Regions from separate parts of the Micromonospora sp. NPDC048999 genome, predicted to be linked through region 1. Evidence: riboswitches for the same ligand, from Rfam matches in the RefSeq annotation. Region 1 holds a riboswitch; each other region holds the start of a gene.
The links. Region 1 has a riboswitch for cyclic di-AMP ahead of AB0C02_RS03085 (NlpC/P60 family protein). Riboswitches for the same ligand answer to the same signal wherever they lie in the genome.
Positions count from the first base shown of each region.

Region 2: linked by a shared signal. The riboswitch ahead of AB0C02_RS21795 (transglycosylase family protein) and the one ahead of AB0C02_RS03085 (NlpC/P60 family protein) in region 1 are both predicted to bind cyclic di-AMP.
Region 3: linked by a shared signal. The riboswitch ahead of AB0C02_RS22300 (hypothetical protein) and the one ahead of AB0C02_RS03085 (NlpC/P60 family protein) in region 1 are both predicted to bind cyclic di-AMP.
Region 4: linked by a shared signal. The riboswitch ahead of AB0C02_RS18130 (C39 family peptidase) and the one ahead of AB0C02_RS03085 (NlpC/P60 family protein) in region 1 are both predicted to bind cyclic di-AMP.

Region 1 covers NZ_JBEZFI010000001.1:631,831-634,022, forward strand. Annotated here, with positions in the region: gene AB0C02_RS03085 (NlpC/P60 family protein) at 1-912, opposite strand; cyclic di-AMP (ydaO/yuaA leader) riboswitch at 1,048-1,185, opposite strand; gene AB0C02_RS03090 (N-acetylmuramoyl-L-alanine amidase) at 1,421-2,192, shown strand, end outside.
Region 2 covers NZ_JBEZFI010000023.1:34,335-36,526, reverse strand. Annotated here, with positions in the region: gene htpG (molecular chaperone HtpG) at 1-16, shown strand, start outside; gene AB0C02_RS21800 (hypothetical protein) at 184-900, opposite strand; cyclic di-AMP (ydaO/yuaA leader) riboswitch at 1,102-1,274, shown strand; gene AB0C02_RS21795 (transglycosylase family protein) at 1,273-1,914, shown strand; gene AB0C02_RS21790 (YbaB/EbfC family DNA-binding protein) at 2,005-2,192, shown strand, end outside.
Region 3 covers NZ_JBEZFI010000024.1:39,951-42,142, forward strand. Annotated here, with positions in the region: gene AB0C02_RS22300 (hypothetical protein) at 68-1,126, opposite strand; cyclic di-AMP (ydaO/yuaA leader) riboswitch at 1,131-1,264, opposite strand; gene AB0C02_RS22305 (cation diffusion facilitator family transporter) at 1,408-2,192, opposite strand, start outside.
Region 4 covers NZ_JBEZFI010000015.1:99,323-101,514, reverse strand. Annotated here, with positions in the region: gene AB0C02_RS18130 (C39 family peptidase) at 38-949, opposite strand; cyclic di-AMP (ydaO/yuaA leader) riboswitch at 1,166-1,307, opposite strand; gene AB0C02_RS18125 (hypothetical protein) at 1,595-2,192, opposite strand, start outside.

The sequences.
Region 1 (2,192 bases):
TCAGCCCGGGCGGCCGTAGCTGTTGATCTGGCCGTCGTCGACGCGTTTCATCGTGATCGGTTTGCCCGACTCGGAGGCGTGCACCACCCAGCCGTCGCCGACGTACATCGCGACGTGGTGTATGTCGCTGTAGTAGAAGACCAGGTCACCGGGGCGCAGCTCGGCGCGGCTGACCCGCTGGGTGACGTCGTGCTGCTGCCGGGCGTTGTGCGGCAGTGAGACGCCGGCCTTGGCCCAGGCCGCCATCGTCAGACCGGAGCAGTCGTAGTGGTCGGGGCCGGCGGCCCCCCAGACGTAGATCTTGCCGATCTGGGCGCAGGCGAACTTGACCGCCACCCCGGCGGGGCCACCCGGGTAACCGGCGGGGCAGGGCGCCGGGCGCAGCGGGCCGCCGCCACCGTTGCCGTACACCTTGAGCCGTAGCTTCTGCAGCCGGGCGATCTCCGCGTCGATCTGCTTCTTCCGGGCCGCGAGCTGGGCCTCGGTCCGGGCCAGCTGGGCGATCATGTCGTCCAGCGACTTCTTCTTCGCGGCCAACTGGTCGCGCAGGTCGGCCACGGCCTGCACCTGCTGCTGCTGGCGGTACGCGAAGCGGTCGAGCAGTTCCAGGCTGTCGACCAGCTCACCGGGCGACCGGCTGCCCAGCAGCGCGTTGACGGTGGAGATGGTGTCGCCCTTGTACGCGTCGGCGGCGAGACCGCCGACCTGCCGGAGGGCCTGGTCGACCTGGGCCTGCAACGGGGCGATCTGCTTGGCCAGCGTGGCGGCCTGCTTGCGCTTGGCGGCGAGGTCCTCGCGGGTGGCGTTGACCTGCTCGATGATCGGTTCGAGCTTGTTCCAGTCCTGGTCGATCTGGCGCTCGATCTCGGTGACGGATGGTTCGGCGTGTGCCGCCGTGGCGCCACCGGTCAAGACGACGGCGGTGCCGGCCAGTGCGGCGAGGGCGGTGGTTAAGCGGGACCAGCGTGAACGCGGCGCAGCCGCCGACCGGTCGACCGACCGGACCGACGGTGGCCGCGGGGCATGGTGTGCCACCGGGCTCCGTACTCCTTCTTCCCTGACCGCCTACCGGGTTAGCTGACGGGTTCGGGCGGGAAGGGAGTCGCCCTACCGCACCGCGGTGCGGATTCACCCCAGGTACCTGGTTCCCCGGCTCGCCCGGAGGCGACTCGGCGGTGTCGGACCGTCACCGCCCGGGTTGGACGGTGGACCTACGGTCGACGACTGACCAGAGTAGGGACCGTCGTTATCGATCCGCAACCCGCGACGCCGTGACACACCGTACGCGAATTTCCAACCACGATCGGATGCGGTGAAGGTTTCCTTCGGGTCGCATCGTTATTCGGAAAGGTGTTGACCAGAACCCAGGTACGGAGTGAGGGTGAACCAGCAGTGACCCCGATCTCTATCTGGAGGTTCGATGCACCTCACAGCCCTGCCGTCGCGCAGACGGATGCTGCTGGCCGCCGCCGTCGCGGCGGCCACCGCTCTCGCGACCAGCGGTCCCACCGCGGCGGCGCCCCCCGCCGGTGGAAACAGCGACAGCCAGAACCGCCAGCAGCAGTACGCCGCAGCGGCAGCCGAGTACGGCGTGCCGCAGGGCGTGCTGCTCGGCGTCTCGTACCTGGAATCCCGTTGGGACACCCACCCGGGCCAGCCCAGCACCAGCGGCGGCTACGGCCCGATGCACCTGACCGACGCCGCGCAGGTCGCCTCGACGCCGTCCAGTTCCCACGTCGACGAAAACGAGGACCCCCGGGGCGACGAGTCCCGGCCGCTCTCCCTCGACCCGGCGATTGCGGCCCAGCCGAGCGGCGACGCACTGCCGCAGGCGTCGCTGCAGACCCTCGACGCCGCCGCCGACCTCACCGGCGAGTCGAAGGAGACGCTGCGCACCGACGCCGACGCCAACATCCGGGGCGGGGCGGCGCTGCTCGCGTCGTACCAGCGGGAGCTGGGTGGGCCGGTCGGCGCGGGCAGCGACCCGGCGGCCTGGTACGGCGCGGTGGCCCGGTATTCCGGCGCGGACACCGAGGACGCCGCGGCGGCCTTCGCCGACGAGGTGTACGACCAGCTCGGCCAGGGTGCCAGCCGGACCACCGACGACGGCCAGCGGGTAACCCTCGCCGCCACGACGGTGAAGCCGGACGAGTCCGGGCTGCACAAGCTCGGGCTGCGCCGCGCCGAGCGGC
Region 2 (2,192 bases), on a different contig from region 1:
CGCCCGTACGCTGTGACGTCCTTCTCCGTCGGCCGCGGCAGTCACGCCGCGGCCGACGGAGGCGGCCACTTCACGCGGGTACGCAGACGTCCTGCTGGCCGGCTGCGGCGAGGGCTGCGGCCTTGTCGTCGCGGATCGCGGCGACGTTCGGGTCAGAGAGGATCGCGGCGAATCCGGCAGCGGTCATGCTGTCGTCTTTTTCGTCAACAGGGCCCGCAGCTGGGCCAGCGTGCCTCGGTATGCGTTGCAGTCGGTCTGTTTGGAGGCGCCGGGGCAGGTGAGGTTCGACCCGAACTGCCAGATCGACGGGCTCACCCCGCCGTACGCGGCCCAGCCCGGGCCACCGTTCCCACCCGCTTTCGCGTACACGGCGGCGGGTGCGCCGGTGGGGTTGCTGCCGTAGTCGCTGGCGACCAGGGGAATCTTGAGCACCCGCAGGTCGGGGCGGGCGAGATCCCCTTCCCAGATCCACTTCGGTATGTAGCCCGCCAGCAGCCGGTTGTCGACGGCGTGCCAGCGATCCACGAACCGGTGTACGTCGTCCCAGCGGGGCCACAGCCCGTTGGTGACCAACTCGGGGTAGCGCTCGACGTCGACCATCGCCCAGACCGCGCCGATCGCGTCGAGGTTGCGGCGCAGGTAGTCGACCTGCCGGTTGGTGCTGGCCTGATCGCCTTTGATCAGGTTGTGGTAGCCGCCGATCACGTCGAAGCCCGCGTGGGCCGCGCCGTGCGCCATGTCGACGGCGTGGGGGCTGGGCGGGTTGAAGCCGTTCGGGTCGCCGTAGGTGACCCGCAGGCACAGGACGGGGGAGGTGGCCTTGAGGAGGGCCGCCCAGTCGAACTTGCCCTGGACGCGATCCCAGTCGTGATGAGAGAGGTCAACATAGAATGTGGTCATTGCCATCACCTCTGCGGCATACGGTAGCTCGGCCACTCTGACCTGCGCAAACGTGAAGTTTGGTCGGTGCTTAGGCGCTTTCGGATGGTCCGCAACGCGGATGGCGAGGCGTTCGCCCGGCCGGGTGAAGAACTTCCCAAGACGTGGGCGATTGCGGCAAATCGCCCTTATCGTCGAGGCGTTCGCGATCGCGGACACCACGGGCCGGTAACGCCTAATTCCGCCGCCGGCCCGTGGTACCTGGACCTCAGGCGGGAGCGGGGGACCCACAAGTTCCTCGGTGCTCGACACCTCGGGGTGAAGCCGCCGACCGGCGGCCGGGCTCCTCGGCCCGAACCCGACAGCTCACCTCGTCGGCGTGGAGGAACCCACATGGCAACTGAATACGTCGCACGTCATCGACGAATCACCCGAGGTCGGGTCGCCGCGGGGGCGGCGCTCGTCGTCGGCGCCGTCGCCATCCTCGGGCCGGCCGAGCCGGCCAGCGCGTCCAGTGTGAACTGGGACGCCATCGCCCGGTGCGAGTCCGGCGGGAACTGGCACATCAACACCGGCAACGGCTACTACGGCGGCCTCCAGTTCTCGAAGGGCACCTGGAACGGCCACGGCGGGCAGAAGTACGCCAGCCGGGCCGACCTGGCCAGCCGGGGCGCGCAGATCGCCATCGCCGAGAAGGTCCTCGCCCGGCAGGGCATCGGCGCCTGGCCGGTCTGCGGCAGGAAGGGCGGCTCGACGAAGTCCACGTCGGTGTCCGTCAGTCGGCAGTCGCCGAAGAGCGCGATCAGCAAGCGGGCGTCGCGTCACGACCGGCCGGCGACCCGCAGCCACCGGCGTGGCGCGCCGGGTGCCGGCGGTGCCGAGACCTATGTGGTCAAGCACGGTGACAGCCTGTCCGTAATCGTCCACGAGCGAAACCTCGCCGGCGGCTGGCACGCGCTGTACGAGCGCAACAGGCGGGTGGTCGGCGACGACCCGAGCCTGATTCTCCCGGGCCAGCAGCTGCGCCTGCGCTGACGCGGGACGCTCGGCCCCCGGCCCCGTCCGTGCCCGGGGTGTGGTTGCTATGGTCACGGTGCTCCGGAAAGACGTGAAGAAAGCGCGGCTATGATCAACGACCCGTTCACCGCGGCCGAGAGCCTCGACGAGCTGCTGGCCAGGACCCAGCAGGCGCTGTCCTCGATGCGTTCGCGGGCCGCCGAGCATGCCGACGGCGACTCGGCGCAGCTGCTCCGCGCCGAGGGGGTCACGGCCGGCGGCCGGGTCCGGGCCGTGGCTGTCCAGGGTGGTCGGAT
Region 3 (2,192 bases), on a different contig from region 1:
CGCGGCGACATCCGGCGTACGTCGGCGGGCGTAGGTGGGCCCGCCGGGCGGCGGGCCACCGGCGGCCTCAGTACACCGACAGGTGCACGTGGTTGGTGTGGTCGCTGGACGGGTCGCCGTTGCCGCTGGTGTACGCCTTCCACCCGCTGCTGGGCAGCCAGATCTGCTTGAACCAGATCACGTAGAGCACCGCGAGCGGGTCGGCGTTGCGGATGAAGTACGCGGCCAGGTTGTTGCCGTACGTCTTGTCGCCGCCGGTGGCCACCCCGCCGAAGCCGTTCTTCTGGGCGGCGAAGTCGCAGGCCCGGCCCTTCGGGTGCTCGCCGGAGCCGCTGGGCCGGTAGCAGGAGACGTACCGGGTGAACCCGGCCGCCTTGGCCTGTTGAAGCGCGTGCAGCATGCGCGGGGTGATGCAGCCGTTGGCCGGGGTCGGGTCCTTCACGCTGCACGACTCCGAGGGCCACGAGCCGTCGGCGTTGCGCGGCGCCGGCGTGGCGTCGGCCCGGGAGGTGCCCTGCATGCCGCTGCCACCGTCGGTGCTGGTGGCGTTGGTGTTCGCCACCTCCAGCGCGCGTTCCGCCTGCTCCTTGCGCTTGGCCATCACCGTGACCTGCTTGCGCTGTTCCCGGATCTCGGCGCCCAGCGCCGTCTGGGTGCGGTTGGCCCGGTCCCGGGTGTCGATCAGCTCGCGCAGCGCGTGGTCCTCGTGCGCGGCGACCTGTTGCAGGGCGGCGGCCCGGTCCAGGAAGCCCTGCGGGCTGCTGCTGCCGAGCAGGGCCGCGGCGGTGCCGAGCCGCCCGGTCCGGTACGCGACCTCGGCGATCTCGCCGACCTTGGCGTCGCGTACCTCCAGCTCGGCGTTGACCGCCTTGAGCTGGGCGGTGAGCTGCCGCTGCCGTTGCTCCGACCGGTTCAACGCCGCCCGCGCGTCCAGCCAGCCCTTGCTGGCCGCTTCGAGTTGGGCGTGCAGCGCCGGGCTGCCACCCTCGTCGTCGTGGCCGACCGCGAGCAGCCCGGTCGGGGCGGCCGCCGAGGCGGGGGAGAGCGGCGCGGCCGCGACGCCGAGGGCGAGCGCCGCGACGAGCAGGGCCGCCAACCGGGCGGCCGTCCGTCGTACAGGTGCCATGAACGTGTCCTTCCGTCAACCGCCGACCGGGTTAGCTGACGGGTTCGGGACGGAAGATCCCTACCGCTGACGCGGATGCACCCCAGGAACGTGGTTCCCCGGCTCGCCGTGCTGCTGGCGATTAGGCGACGGCCGCCCCCGGCGCCACAGCGCGCCGCCGGGTGGAGACCGCGACCGAGCCTACCGGCCGTACGCCGATCCGGGCCCCGTGGCGGGGATCGAGAATCGGACCAAAGTCGGCATAGATGCACAATAGCCACTTGGATTTAAGATTGCCCTAATTACCACTCCACGGGTCCGCACGCGCCGGCTGACGCTCCGGGTTCGATCTGCAACGTGGCGTGATCGATTCGGAAGTCCTCGTGCAGGGCGGCCCGCGCGGCGGCCAGCACCTCGCCCACCTCGGCGCCGGGGATGGTGGCCAGGTGCGCCGAGGCCACCTCCATGCCGGAGGTGAGCGTCCAGACGTGCAGGTCGTGCACCTCGGCGACGCCGGGGACCGCGGCCAGCCGGTCGCGCACCGCGGTCACCTGGAGGTGCTCCGGGGCAGCCTGCACCAGGATGCGGACCGCGGCCCGGCCGAGCCGCCAGGTACGCGGCAGGATGAACAGCCCGATCGCGACGGCGACCAGCGGGTCGGCCCACCACCAGTCGGTGAACGCGATGACCAGGGCGGCGGCGATCACCCCGAGCGAGCCCAGCAGGTCGCCGAGCACCTCCAGGTACGCCCCGCGCAGGTTGATGCTTTCCTGCGCGCCGGACCGCAGCAGCCCGAACGCGGCCAGGTTGGCGAGCAGGCCGAGCACCGCCACGGCCAGCATCGGCCAGGCGAGCACTTCCGGCGGCTCACCGAACCGGCGGACCGCCTCGACGAGCACGTAGGCGGCGACCGCGCCGAGCAGGACCGCGTTGGCGAGCGCGGCCAGCACCTCCAGCCGGTAGAGCCCGAAGGTGCGCTGCGGGTCGGTGTTGGCCCGTTGGGTGGCGGTGATCGCGGCGAGCGCCATGCCGATGCCGAGCACGTCGGTGAACATGTGCCCGGCGTCGGAGAGCAGGGCCAGCGAAC
Region 4 (2,192 bases), on a different contig from region 1:
CTCGCAGGAGCCGGTGCCCGACGGGGGGAGGGTGGGATCAGGCCGAGTAGCCGCGGGTGGCGGCCCAGTTCGCCAGGTTGATGGTGGTGATCCAGTACGACGGCACCGACGGGTTCGCCGAGTCGGCGATCAGCGCGGTCCGGCCGTCGTCCTTGTAGCCGACCACGGCGATGTAGTGGCCGCCGGGGAACGAGTGCCAGCCGCCGCTGGTGTCGGTGGCGGAGCCGGCGATGTTGACCACGACGCCCCGGCCGTCGCCGATCGCGTTGACCAGGTCGGCCTGGAGCTGGTCCATCTGCGCCGGGGTCGCGGCCTGGCCGGAGATCATGTGCGTCTGGTACGGGCTGCCCTTGACCATCTGGTTCAAGCCCCGGGTGGTGTCCTCGGCGGAGTCCGTGCCGTTCACGCCGGCGTGCAGCGGGACGGCCATCGCGTCCTGGGTGGTCTCGATGCCGGTCGCGCTCAGGGCGTTACGCACCGCGGCCGGGCCGCAGTTCCAGTAGGCGGTCTGCGCCTGGTAGTCGTAGTCGAGCACCTTGGTCGACGGCGGCTTCGGCTGCTCCGCGGGGGTCACATCCGGGTCCGCCTTGGCGGTGCTGGGCTTCGCCGACGGCGACGCGCTCGGCGAGTCGGACGGCGCGGCGGACGGAGAGTCGGACGGCGCGGCCGACGGCGACGGACTCGGCGAGTCGGACGGGGAGGGGGCAGCAGCGGCGGCTTGCACCTCGCCGTTGGCGGCGACCTCGACGGGCTGGGGGGCCAGCTCGGCGACGGCGGCCGTGCGCTCCTGGCGGACGGGCGCCTCGTCGCCGGTGGTCAGCGCGGCAGCGGTCCCGCCGGCCAGCACGAGGGCCGCTGCGGAGCCGGCAACGATCTGGTACGAGCGCTCGGTCGCGAGGCGTCGCAGTTGACGCTTCAGCCGCAGTTCAAGGTTCAGACGGTGCTTCACGTGTTCCTCCACGGGGTCCTGAGCGGGCACACGCCGGCCCGACGTGCGGAGGAACTCACGCACGTTTCTGGGCGGGATGCCGCGGGAAGGGGACGAGCCCGGTGGACCGGGCTACGGGGGCGGTTACCGGAATCCGACTCGCCGGTCAGGCGAGCAAGGGCACCGCGACGCCGTGGAGGATTGGGGAGGAACGGGGGGTGGTGCGCACGAGGCTGGCACTCCTTCCGTAACCGCCTACCGGGTTAGCTGACGGATTCGGGCGGGAAGTACGCCCTACCGCGGGCCGTAGCTCGCGGATTCACCCCGGTGTTGCTCTGGGTCCCCGGTTCGTGAGATCACGATTGAGCGGGTCGGCACGGCGTCGCCATCTGCGATCGGGAACCGCACCGGACGCGCCGACACTACCGGCGGGTCTGCCATCTGCCAAGCGCTCCCACCTGCTTAAACATCGGAATCGGCGGTGCCGACCGGAACAGCGAGCGACTGACGCTACTCAATGGGACGAGCAGTTATCGCGGAACCGTCGGGCGTGAATCGGACATCGGGTGGACGATCGGCCCGGAATCGCGGGATCGATCACCCGAGCCGACCCGGATGACCGTTTCTCCGCTCGGGTGAGCTGGCTCACCGGATTTGGGTAACGATTCAGCCGACCCGCGCCGGACGGAAGCGGGCGGCGCGGACGCCGGCCGGTACAGCCGCGCGAGCCGGGGCCACCGGCCCGGTGCCGCGCACCGGGACCGGGCCGGGGCGCAGCGCCGCGGCGGCGGCGTACGCCTCGGCGGCCAGGGTCCGGGCTGCGTCGACGGCCACCTCGGCGTCGCGCCACGCCCGCTGCTCCCGCTCGGCGGCGGCTCGCCAGCCGGCCCGCCGGCCGTCGCGTACTGCCCGGGCCAGGACGATCTCCTGCTCGGCCGGGTGCCGCCGCGGGTCCCACCCGTTGCGGCCGGCGAGGACGTCGGCGAGTTGCCGAGCGGTCAGATCGCCCCGCCAGTGCGCCGCCATCGCCGCGCGGTGCAGCCACCGCTCCCGGGCCGCGTACTCGGCCGGCGTGCGCGGGGTACGCGGCTCGGGCAGCACGGCGGTGCCGGCGAGGCGTCGGGCGGTCGCCTCGGCCCCGTCGTACGCCCGCCAGGCCCGCTCGGCCGCCGCCTGGACGGTCAGCCACTGCTCGCGACGCCGGCGGGCGCTCTGCGCGGCCCCGGCGGCGGCCACCGCCACCTCGTCGGCGTACCGGCGCAGG